One region of the Citrobacter telavivensis genome, then DNA from elsewhere that is predicted to be linked to it. Evidence: predicted binding sites of a transcription regulator. Region 1 holds the regulator's gene; each other region holds the start of a gene.

Region 1 (3,171 bases):
CCTGAATTTTACGCTGCATATCATGCAGGTATTCATCGGTGGTGATTTCGATATCCAGCCAGACCGGAGGGCTTTGCTCGCTATCGCGCCACTGCTCCAGCTGTTCGGTAATCGCGGCGAGATCGCCTTTCAACACCGCCAGCGGTTGTGTGACCGGAACGGTGAGTTCTTCGACGCTGGCTAACTTGCCGTCCAGGAAGTCCACCCGATGCACGTATTTGTTTTTGCCACATTCGTCAAAACTCAGCGCGATGGGGGAGCCGCAGTAGCGGATATGCTCTGTGCCGCCAATCTTCTGCGCCCGATGGATGTGGCCCAGCGCGATGTAATCGGCGGGCGGGAAGTTCTGTGCCGGAAAAGCATCCAGCGTGCCAATATAAATGTCACGAACGGCGTCACTTTTACTGGCGCCGACGGTGGTCAGGTGGCCGGTGGCAATAATCGGCAGGGCGAGATCGCCGCGCAATGCGCAGGCAGTCTCGTATTGCTGTTGGTAATAGTCGGTGATGGCACCCAGCAGATGCTGCTGTTTTTCCTGACCGGACAGGCCCGCCTGGCTGCTGATAATGTCGCGCGGGCGTAAAAACGGCACCGGGCACAGCACCGCGCCGGGCTGGCCATCGCGGCGATTCAGGATTTGCGGCGCGTGACCGGCGCTGGCCACAACCGTGGTATTGAGAAACGCCAGAATCTCGCGGGATTCATTCAGCGTGGCGACGGAGTCATGGTTTCCTGCTAATACCACCAGATGACAGCCCGTTTGCTGCAGGTTGACCACAAAACGGTTGTAGATCTCACGGGCATAGCTTGGCGGCGAGCCGGTATCGAAGATATCGCCCGCAACGACTATCGCATCCACCTGCTGTTCGACCGCCGTTTCCAGCAGCCAGTCGAGAAAAGCCTGATGTTCAGCGGCGCGGCTTTTGCTGTAAAAATTTTGTCCCAGATGCCAGTCAGAGGTGTGAAGGATGCGCATAACGGTTCCATGGCAAAAAAGCATAAAGGGGATTATAACCATTCGTGGGCTGTAATATCTCGTTTCTCGGGTGTCATAAATCAACAACCTAAGGTTAACGTCAGCACGCATTTTCATAAATCTGTCATAAAACTGACGCATAATGACGCCGCATTAAGACAGATGATGATAAGCAACTTATATAACAGGGCAAATCATGGCGAGACGTATTCTGGTCGTAGAAGATGAGGCTCCAATTCGCGAAATGGTCTGTTTCGTGCTTGAGCAAAATGGTTTTCAGCCCGTTGAAGCTGAAGATTATGACAGTGCGGTGAACCAGCTTAATGAACCCTGGCCGGATTTGATCCTTCTTGACTGGATGTTGCCCGGCGGTTCTGGTCTACAGTTTATTAAACACCTCAAGCGTGAAGCGATGACCCGTGACATTCCGGTCATGATGTTAACCGCCAGAGGGGAAGAAGAGGATCGCGTACGCGGCCTGGAAACCGGTGCGGACGACTACATTACTAAACCGTTTTCCCCGAAAGAACTGGTGGCCCGCATCAAAGCGGTGATGCGCCGGATTTCGCCGATGGCGGTGGAAGAAGTCATCGAGATGCAGGGGCTAAGCCTGGATCCCACATCGCACCGCGTGATGACCGGCGAAAATCCGCTTGATATGGGGCCGACAGAATTTAAACTCCTGCATTTCTTCATGACCCACCCCGAACGGGTATACAGCCGCGAACAGCTGCTGAACCACGTCTGGGGCACCAACGTCTACGTTGAGGATCGTACGGTCGATGTGCACATTCGCCGTCTGCGCAAGGCGCTGGAAACCAGCGGCCACGATCGGATGGTACAAACGGTTCGCGGGACAGGGTATCGTTTTTCGACCCGTTTTTGAAAGACAAGAATAAATAAGAGCCTGGCTCTGAAGGGAGAGTGACCCGTGCTGGAACGGCTGTCATGGAAAAGGCTGGTGCTGGAACTGATACTTTGCTGTATCCCGGCCTTGATCCTAAGTGCATTTTTTGGTTACCTGCCGTGGTTTTTACTGGCATCGGTAACAGGACTGCTGATCTGGCATTTCTGGAATTTATTACGCCTCTCATGGTGGCTGTGGGTCGACAGAAGCATGACGCCGCCGCCGGGACGAGGCAGTTGGGAACCGCTGCTGTACGGTTTGCATCAGATGCAACTGCGCAATAAAAAGCGCCGTCGCGAGCTGGGCAATCTGATTAAACGCTTTCGCAGCGGGGCAGAGTCACTGCCCGATGCGGTGGTGTTGACCACTGAAGAGGGTGGGATCTTCTGGTGTAATGGCCTCGCGCAACAGGTGCTGGGCTTACGCTGGCCGGACGATAGCGGACAAAACATCCTGAACCTGCTGCGCTACCCGGAGTTTACGCAATACCTTAAGCTGAGGGATTTTAGCCGACCGTTAAATCTGGTACTCAATACCGGTCGACACCTGGAAATTCGCGTCATGCCGTACACCGATAAGCAACTGCTGATGGTGGCGCGCGACATGACACAGATGCACCAGCTTGAAGGCGCGAGACGCAATTTCTTTGCCAACGTGAGCCATGAACTGCGCACTCCACTAACGGTGTTGCAGGGCTATCTCGAGATGATGCACGAACAGACGCTGGAAGGGGCAACGCGCGAAAAAGCGCTATTGACGATGCGTGAACAAACCTCGCGCATGGAAGGACTGGTGAAACAGTTGCTTACGCTGTCGAAAATTGAAGCCGCACCGACGCTTCTGCTCAATGAACAGGTCGATGTGCCGATGATGCTGCGTATGGTCGAACGTGAAGCGCAGACGCTCAGCCAGCAGAAGCACACGTTCAGCTTTGAGGTGGATAACCAACTCAACGTGCTGGGGAATGAAGAACAACTGCGTAGCGCAGTGTCCAACCTGGTGTATAACGCCGTGAATCATACGCCAGCGGGAACCCATATCACCGTCCGCTGGCGCGCGATGCCGTACGGCGCGGAGTTTAGCGTGGAAGATAACGGGCCAGGCATTGCGCCGGAACATATCCCGCGGTTAACGGAGCGGTTTTATCGCGTTGATAAAGCGCGATCGCGGCAAACGGGCGGCAGTGGACTGGGACTGGCTATCGTAAAACATGCGTTGAATCATCATGAAAGTCGCCTGAATATCGAGAGTCAACTGGGCAAAGGCACGCGCTTTAGTTTTGTGCTGC
Region 2 (3,171 bases), 2.1 Mb from region 1:
GCCAAGCTTACGGCAGACCGCGTCGGTAGCCCATTCCGCCATCAGGCGGTAGGTCATCAGTTTGCCGCCGGTAATAGTGATAAACCCGTCGAGGCCGTCGCGTTTCGCGTGATCGAACAGCACAATGCCGCGGCTGACGTTACGACCACTCGGATCGTCATCACTGGCTACCAGCGGGCGCACCCCGGAGTAGGCGCGCAGAATACGGGTTTTCGCCATAATCGGCGCCAACTTTTCACCTTCACGCAGCAGAATATCGACCTCATCGGCGGTCACCCTGTTGCTGTCGATATCGTTGTAATCAATGTGGGTTGAGGTCGTGCCAATCAGCGAAATCGTGTCGCCGGGCACCAGAATATCGGCGTCAGACGGCTTACGGCAGCGGTTGATGACGTGCTGGTTGATGCGGTGGTCCATAATCAGCAGCGATCCTTTTGCCGGGAACATGCGGATACTCAAATCAGCATATTCCGCGATCCGCTGTCCCCAGATCCCGGCGGCATTAACCACCACCGGCGCATGCAGGGTTTGTGTTTCGCCGTTGAGATGGTTGCGCACATGGACACCGCTGACGGTCGCGCCTTCGCGGATAAGTCCAGTCACTTCGTGGGCGGTCAGGATGATGGCGCCGTGCTCTTTCGCATCGAGCATATTGGCCGCGGTCAGGCGGAACGGGTCAACGGTGCCGTCCGGCACTTTGACCGCGCCGATCAGTTGCGGATTTACCGACGGCTCAATCATCCGCGCCTGTTGCGGATCGACTGCTTCTGCACGAATCCCCGCTTCTTCGCAGGCGCGGATAAAGGTGGTCTGGAAGGAAAGTTCATCCTCCGGCAAGGTAATAAACAGACCGTCCGTTGGCTCAACGCAGTGGCGGGCGATACGTTTCAGAATTTGGTTTTCGCTGATGCATTCACGGGCAGATTCCGCGTCAGTCACGGCATAGCGCGCACCGCTGTGCAGCAGTCCATGGTTACGGCCGGTCGCACCGGTCGCAATATCATGACGTTCGACTAAGATGACACGTAGACCGCGTAGCGCGCAGTCACGGGCAATCCCTGCGCCTGTGGCACCGCCTCCAATGATAATCACGTCACTTGTTTGCGAGTCGCGAGTTTTCATTGCTTTCCCTCACAGTTCGTTTTTTATCATTTAGCCACATAAAAAACATGGTTTGTTTGATTTCGCGCATATTCGCTCATGATTCGAAAATGAAACGTGATTTCGTGCGCCTTTCTGAACATTTGTCATAAATCTGTAACAATATGTGCTGCAATTCACATTCACGACAGGTATCTTTACCTAACATCGCCGCCATACGGGAATCTGCGGGGGGCGCTCGAACTACCTGCGGTGTTTACTACTTATAAAAGACGGGCCACGGAGGCTACATTATGTTGAGTATTTTTAAACCAGCGGCGCATAAAGCTCGCTTGCCAGCGGCGGAAATCGATCCGACTTACCGTCGGCTTCGCTGGCAGATATTCCTGGGAATATTCTTTGGCTATGCCGCGTATTATCTGGTGCGCAAGAACTTTGCTCTGGCGATGCCCTATCTGGTAGAGCAAGGCTTTTCGCGGGGAGATTTAGGTTTTGCCCTCTCGGGGATCTCCATTGCTTACGGATTTTCGAAATTCATCATGGGCTCGGTTTCGGATCGCTCGAATCCGCGCGTTTTCCTCCCTGCCGGTCTGATTCTGGCGGCGGCAGTGATGCTGTTCATGGGCTTTGTGCCGTGGGCGACATCGAGCATTGCCGTGATGTTTGTGCTGCTGTTCCTCTGCGGGTGGTTCCAGGGGATGGGGTGGCCGCCGTGCGGACGCACCATGGTGCACTGGTGGTCGCAGAAAGAACGTGGCGGAATCGTCTCCGTCTGGAACTGTGCGCATAACGTCGGTGGCGGGATCCCTCCGCTGCTGTTCCTGCTCGGGATGGCCTGGTTTAACGACTGGAAAGCGGCGCTGTATATGCCAGCGTTCGGCGCCATTCTGGTGGCAATTTTCGCTTTCGCGCTGATGCGTGATACTCCGCAATCCTGCGGTCTGCCGCCCATCGAAGAGTACAAAAACGACTACCCGGATGATTACAACGAAAAAGCGGAAGAAGAACTGACGGCGAAGCAGATCTTCATGCAGTACATCCTGCCGAACAAATTGCTGTGGTACATCGCTATCGCGAACGTGTTCGTCTATCTGCTGCGCTATGGCATTCTCGACTGGTCTCCGACCTATCTGAAAGAAGTGAAGCATTTTGCGCTGGATAAATCCTCCTGGGCCTACTTCTTCTATGAATACGCAGGGATCCCCGGGACGCTGCTGTGTGGCTGGATGTCGGACAAAGTGTTCCGTGGCAACCGTGGTGCGACCGGCGTGTTCTTTATGACGCTGGTGACTATCGCCACCATCATTTACTGGATGAACCCGGCAGGTAACCCGACCGTCGATATGATTTGTATGATTGTGATCGGCTTCCTGATTTACGGCCCGGTGATGTTGATTGGTCTGCATGCGCTGGAGCTGGCACCGAAAAAAGCCGCAGGGACGGCAGCTGGCTTTACCGGCCTGTTTGGTTACCTCGGTGGTTCCGTGGCGGCCAGCGCCATTGTCGGCTACACCGTTGACTTCTTCGGCTGGGACGGCGGCTTCATGGTGATGATCGGCGGCAGCATTCTGGCGGTTATCCTGCTCATTGTGGTGATGTTCGGCGAGAAACGCCACCATGCTGAGATGCAACTGAAACGCAACGGGGGCTAAGTGAATGAAGACAGCACTGAAAAACCTTAGTCTGACGCTGATGATGGCGGGCGCGGTAATGGGAAGTCATGCACTGGCGGCCACGACTACGGATAAAGTGGTGATTGCCCACCGTGGTGCGAGCGGATATTTGCCGGAGCATACGCTGCCCGCGAAAGCGATGGCCTATGCACAGGGAGCGGATTATCTGGAGCAGGATCTGGTGATGACCAAAGATGACCAACTGGTCGTTCTGCATGACCACTATCTGGATCGCGTGACGGATGTCGCCGAGCGTTTTCCGAATCGTGCGCGCAAAGACGGTCGTTACTACGCCATCGACTTTACGCTGGATGAAATCAAATCCCTGAAGTTTACCGAAGGGTTTGATCTGGAAAACGGCAAGAAGGTACAGACCTATCCAGGCCGTTTCCCGATG
Region 3 (3,171 bases), on a different contig from region 1:
ATACCGATACCAAACGCCGGGCCGGAGAACAGCGCGCCAACAAACGGAATGTTGGAAAGGATATTCCCGACCGGTTCCTGGAAATAAGTCGCAAACAACGGCGCAAAGATAAACAGGCCCCACATGCCGTATACGATACTCGGGATAGCCGCCAGCAGTTCAATTGCGATGCCCAGCGGGCGACGCAGCCAGCCAGGCGCAAGTTCCGTCAAAAACAGGGCAATACCGAAGCTCACCGGAACGGCGATCAGCAGTGCGATAAAGGAGGTGACCAGCGTACCGTAGATCGGTACCAGCGCACCGTAGATGTCGTTTGGCGCGTCCCAGTCTTTCGTCCAGAGGAATGAGAAACCAAATTTCTCAATGCTGGGCCAGGAGGAGATGATCAGAGAGACAATAATGCCACCCAACATCAATAGCACAATCAGCGCAGCCAGTTTTACCAGCGCGCTGAAGATTTTGTCACCCTTTTTACCCGGCGGGTTAAAAGCAGGCTTGGTTGCAGCCATAAATCACTCTTTCCATTAAACGCGTTTACGAAGTTGCCCCAGCCGGATGGCGCTACGCTTATCCGGCCTACAAAGCGGGCCTACATTCACAACTGTAGGGCGGATAAGCGTAGCGCCATCCGCCAATTCGTCAAAGATATTCTGTTAGTACAGCGCTTTACCGCTGCTGTCTTTCACATTGGTCTTCCATGCCGCACGGATCTGCTCAACCACGCTGTCCGGCAGGCTGGCGTAATCCAGGTCATTAGCCTGTTTGCCGCCATTTTTGTATGCCCAGTCGAAGAATTTCAGCACTTCAGCACCCTGCTCAGGTTTCTTCTGCTCTTTGTGAACCAGGATGAAAGTGGTGGAAGTAATTGGCCACGCACCGTCACCTTTCTGGTTCGTCAGATCCTGCGCGAAGGATTTGCTCCAGTCAGCACCTTTCGCGGCGTTGGCGAAGTTCTCTTCGGTCGGGCTAACCGGTTTGCCATCAGCTGAAATCAGCTTGGTATACGCCAGGTTGTTCTGCTTAGCGTAAGCGTATTCAACGTAACCGATGGAGCCTGGCAGACGCTGTACGAACGCGGCGATACCGTCGTTACCTTTACCGCCGAGGCCTGTCGGCCAGTTAACGGTAGAGCCTGCGCCCACTTTGGTCTTCCACTCTTCGTTGACTTTTGCCAGATAGCTGGTGAAGACGAAGGAGGTACCGGAACCATCAGCACGACGCACGACGGCGATGTTCTGAGAAGGCAATTTCACGCCCGGGTTCAGTTTGGTGATGGCTTCATCATCCCACTTCTTGATTTTACCCAGGTAGATGTCACCCAGCGTTTTACCATCCAGCACCAGTTCGCCAGACTTCAGACCCGGGATGTTCACCGCCAGTACCACGCCGCCAATAACGGTCGGGAACTGGAACAGGCCTTCCTGATTCAGTTTTTCGTCAGACAGCGGCGCATCAGAGGCACCGAAATCAACGGTATTCGCTGTAATTTGTTTAACACCACCGGAGGAGCCGATACCCTGGTAGTTGACTTTACTACCGGTCTCTTTCTGATAAGTATCAGCCCATTTGGCATACACCGGCGCAGGAAAAGTTGCACCTGCACCTGTCAGACTTGCTGCTGCTAACGCAGAGAAAGCGCTCATAGATAAGGTCGCGGCGACAACAGTTGCGACAGTGGTACGCATAACTTTCATAATGTCTCCTGCAAGATTTTCGTAAATCATTGTTAAGTGGCTACGATGAGCAAAATAGGACAAACAGGTGACAGTTAAATGTACGAAATATGACAGTTTTGTGACAATGAAAATTTCAGTTAAATATAAATCATTTTTTTACTATTTATCATAAAGTTAACTAACAATATGACAATAGCTTTTCAGGAAAATTTTATTTCTGTGACACTGAAAAAAGTAGCTGAAGATGACGATTTGTCACATTAAAACGGCAGGAGAATTGATTAAAAACAGCGCAGAAGCAAAAAAATGCCCCGCTTTCGCAGGGCATGAACGTTTTACTCGACGGTAACCGATTTAGCCAGGTTACGCGGCTGATCTACGTCGGTGCCTTTAATCAGCGCCACGTGATAGGCCAGCAGCTGTAGCGGAACGGTGTAGAAGATCGGTGCAATCACCTCTTCCACATGCGGCATCTCAATGATGTGCATATTGTCGCTGCTGGCAAAACCGGCGTCCTGATCGGCGAAGACATACAGCTGACCACCACGGGCGCGCACTTCTTCGATGTTGGACTTCAGTTTTTCCAGCAGTTCGTTGTTCGGGGCAACAACGATAACCGGCATATCGGCATCAATCAGCGCCAGTGGGCCGTGTTTCAGTTCACCTGCCGCATAGGCTTCTGCGTGAATGTAGGAGATCTCTTTCAGCTTCAACGCGCCTTCCAGCGCGATCGGATACTGATCGCCACGGCCCAGGAACAGAGCGTGGTGCTTGTCAGAGAAATCTTCAGCCAACGCTTCAATGCGCTTGTCCTGAGAAAGCATTTGCTCGATACGGCTCGGCAGCGCCTGCAGACCATGAACGATGTCATGCTCAATGGACGCATCCAGACCTTTCAGGTGCGCCAGTTTCGCCACCAGCATCAGCAGAACGGTCAACTGAGTGGTAAACGCTTTCGTTGACGCCACGCCGATTTCCGTGCCGGCGTTGGTCATCATCGCCAGATCTGATTCACGCACCAGAGAAGACCCCGGAACGTTACAGATGGCGAGCGAGCCCAGATAGCCCAGCTCTTTCGACAAACGCAGGCCAGCCAGCGTATCTGCCGTTTCGCCAGACTGAGACAGGGTGATCATCAGGCTGTTACGGCGTACTGCTGATTTGCGGTAACGGAATTCTGAGGCGATTTCGACGTCGCACGGAATACCGGCCAGCGATTCAAACCAGTAGCGAGAAACCATCCCGGAGTTATAGGACGTCCCACACGCGATGATCTGGATATGCTCAACCTGAGACAACAGCTCGTTGGCCTTTGGTCCAAGTTCGCTTAAATCCACTTCGCCGTGGCTAATGCGCCCGGTCAGGGTGTTTTTAATCGCGTTCGGCTGCTCGTAGATCTCTTTCTGCATGTAGTGGCGATAGATACCTTTATCACCTGCGTCATATTGCAGATTAGATTCGATGTCCTGACGTTTCACGTCCGCGCCAGTTTTAT
Region 4 (3,171 bases), 420 kb from region 1:
TGAGGCGCTGTGTGACGCGATGCGCGGCTGGCAGGGGCATCATCAATCGATCTCCCTGACGCTGGAATTTGATGACGCTCTGAGCGCCATGCGCTCGCTGAAAGGTATCGGCGCGACCCATTTGCACGAGGGGCGCACGTCGCGCGTCTTAACCCGCTCGCAGTTGCAGCAGCTTCAACTGGCCTGGCCCCAGCGGCAGGGGAAATATCCTCTGACCTACCATCTTTTTGCAGGAGTGATTACACGTGACTAAACGTTATTTTGTCACCGGCACCGACACGGAAGTCGGTAAAACCGTCGCCAGCTGTGCACTGCTACAGGCGGCGCGCAGTCTGGGCTACCGGACGGCTGGCTATAAACCCGTCGCCTCAGGCAGTGAAATGACGCCAGAAGGACTGCGCAACAGCGATGCCCTGGCGCTTCAGCGCAACAGCAGTCTGGCGCTGGACTATGCGGCGGTGAATCCTTACACCTTCGCGGAACCCACCTCACCGCATATCATCAGCGCCGATGAAGGGAGGCCGATTCATGCTGACGTGATGTCAGAGGGATTACGCGCGCTGGATGCACAGGCGGAGTGGCTGTTGGTCGAAGGCGCAGGCGGCTGGTTTACCCCGCTTGCGGAGGATTTGACCTTCGCCGACTGGGTGCAGCGCGAGCGGTTGCCGGTTATCCTGGTCGTCGGCGTAAAGTTGGGATGTATTAACCATGCCATGCTGACAGCGCAGGCGGTACAGCAGGCAGGACTCCGGCTTGCCGGATGGGTGGCGAATGACGTCACGCCGCCGGGGAAACGCCACCACGAGTATATGACGACGCTTCAGCGGGTCATCCCTGCGCCGCTGTTGGGCGAAATCCCGTGGCTTGACGGTGGAGCCGAAAACGCGGTCACAGGACAATATCTGGATCTCGCTTTGCTCGTGGACGAGTAAGAGGCGAAATTGCGAGCAAGATCTCGCCTGCCAGGGGCGCTTCGTTAGCTGATAAAAATCAAAATTTAGCGATAATTTTTTTTTATGTGCGTCCTGGTGGGCCGGACCGGGAATTTGCCAGGCGGCAGGCCATACGGCCTGCAGGCAGTTATCCACTATTCCTGTGGATAACCTTGTGTATTAGAGTTAGAAAACACAAGGCAAGCGAGAGAATACGCGGCTTCCAGCTGAATTGGCGCGAAAGACGGCTTTACGAAATAGTCGTTGTTTTACAGCTCGTTAGATAAAATCAATGGCTGTCATATTGCGGTCATTGAATGCAATAAAACTTTCATAACACATCTTGACAATGTTAACGAAGTCATTGGTCTGGGGATAAACCCGCTTCCTGGTATAATATCTTGTCTGCGATGAAATTTTAGCCGCCTGCGAACCGATTTTATCACGCGTAACACAAATATTATGAGGCGTTACTGTTTTTTCATCCAGTATATTTTACTGGCAATATTATCCTCTGCGAGTAAAATTACACACCTGCCCGCCCATTCCTTCAGGTAGCTGCTCATGAGTAAACCGTTCAAACTGAATTCCGCATTTAAACCTTCCGGCGATCAGCCCGAGGCGATACGACGTCTGGAAGAGGGACTGGAGGACGGCCTGGCGCATCAGACGCTGCTTGGCGTAACGGGGTCAGGGAAAACCTTCACCATCGCCAATGTGATTGCCGATCTACAGCGCCCGACGATGGTGCTGGCACCCAACAAAACGCTGGCGGCGCAGCTTTATGGCGAAATGAAAGAGTTTTTCCCGGATAACGCCGTCGAGTATTTCGTCTCCTACTACGACTACTATCAGCCGGAAGCGTACGTTCCCAGCTCTGATACCTTCATCGAAAAGGATGCGTCGGTGAACGAACACATTGAGCAAATGCGTTTGTCTGCCACCAAAGCATTGCTGGAGCGCCGTGACGTGATCGTCGTGGCATCCGTTTCTGCCATCTATGGTCTGGGTGATCCGGATTTATACCTGAAGATGATGCTGCATATGACGGTAGGGATGATCATCGATCAGCGCGCCATTCTGCGTCGACTGGCCGAACTGCAATATACCCGCAACGATCAGGCTTTCCAGCGCGGGACCTTCCGCGTGCGCGGTGAAGTGATCGACATCTTCCCGGCGGAATCCGACGACATTGCGCTGCGCGTTGAGCTGTTTGACGAAGAGGTGGAGCGTTTGTCGCTGTTTGACCCGCTGACCGGGCAGGTGGAGTCCACCATTTCGCGCTACACCATCTACCCGAAAACGCACTACGTGACCCCGCGTGAGCGCATTGTGCAGGCGATGGAAGAGATCAAAGTCGAACTGGCTGAACGACGTAAAGTCCTGCTCGCTAATGACAAACTGCTGGAAGAGCAGCGTCTGAGCCAACGTACCCAGTTTGACCTGGAGATGATGAACGAGCTGGGCTACTGCTCGGGGATTGAAAACTACTCGCGCTTTCTCTCAGGACGCGGGCCGGGTGAGCCGCCGCCGACGTTGTTTGACTATCTGCCCGCCGACGGTTTGCTGGTGGTGGATGAATCCCACGTGACTATCCCGCAGATTGGTGGGATGTATCGTGGCGACCGCGCGCGTAAAGAGACGCTGGTGGAGTACGGTTTCCGTCTGCCGTCGGCGCTGGATAACCGGCCGTTAAAGTTCGAAGAGTTTGAAGCGCTGGCACCGCAGACCATCTACGTTTCTGCGACGCCGGGCAATTACGAACTGGAGAAATCCGGCGGCGATGTGGTTGATCAGGTGGTGCGTCCGACAGGGTTACTGGATCCGGTGATTGAAGTGCGTCCGGTGGCAACGCAGGTGGACGATCTGCTTTCTGAGATCCGCAAGCGCGCGCAGATCAACGAGCGTGTGCTAGTGACCACGCTGACCAAACGGATGGCGGAAGATCTTACCGAATATCTGGAAGAGCACGGCGAGCGGGTGCGCTATCTGCACTCGGACATCGATACCGTGGAGCGTATGGAAATCATTCGTGACCTGCGTCTGGGCGAGTTTGACGTGCTGGTGGGGATCAACCTGTTGCGCGAAGGTCTCGATATGCCTGAGGTGTCGCTGGTGGCGATTCTCGACGCCGACAAGGAAGGGTTCCTGCGTTCCGAACGTTCGCTGATTCAGACCATCGGTCGTGCGGCGCGTAACATCAACGGGAAGGCGATTCTCTACGGCGACAAAATCACGG

What was found. The regulator PhoB, encoded in region 1, activates phosphate uptake and scavenging genes when phosphate is short. The targets are predictions, from matches to a motif close to CTGTCATAAAACTGNCNNAT.
Region 2: the regulator PhoB is predicted to act here: its motif matches at 1,245-1,264, upstream of glpT (glycerol-3-phosphate transporter).
Region 3: the regulator PhoB is predicted to act here: its motif matches at 1,782-1,801, upstream of pstS (phosphate ABC transporter substrate-binding protein PstS).
Region 4: the regulator PhoB is predicted to act here: its motif matches at 1,250-1,269, upstream of uvrB (excinuclease ABC subunit UvrB).

The regions. Positions count from the first base shown of each region.
Region 1 is NZ_JBGUBF010000001.1:148,362-151,532, forward strand. Features, by position in the region: gene sbcD (exonuclease subunit SbcD) at 1-976, opposite strand, end outside; gene phoB (phosphate response regulator transcription factor PhoB) at 1,173-1,862, shown strand; gene phoR (phosphate regulon sensor histidine kinase PhoR) at 1,908-3,171, shown strand, end outside.
Region 2 is NZ_JBGUBF010000001.1:2,248,980-2,252,150, reverse strand. Features, by position in the region: gene glpA (anaerobic glycerol-3-phosphate dehydrogenase subunit A) at 1-1,122, opposite strand, end outside; gene glpT (glycerol-3-phosphate transporter) at 1,395-2,753, shown strand; gene glpQ (glycerophosphodiester phosphodiesterase) at 2,758-3,171, shown strand, end outside.
Region 3 is NZ_JBGUBF010000003.1:28,923-32,093, reverse strand. Features, by position in the region: gene pstC (phosphate ABC transporter permease PstC) at 1-509, opposite strand, end outside; gene pstS (phosphate ABC transporter substrate-binding protein PstS) at 654-1,694, opposite strand; gene glmS (glutamine--fructose-6-phosphate transaminase (isomerizing)) at 2,012-3,171, opposite strand, start outside.
Region 4 is NZ_JBGUBF010000001.1:570,602-573,772, forward strand. Features, by position in the region: gene bioC (malonyl-ACP O-methyltransferase BioC) at 1-253, shown strand, start outside; gene bioD (dethiobiotin synthase) at 246-932, shown strand; gene uvrB (excinuclease ABC subunit UvrB) at 1,497-3,171, shown strand, end outside.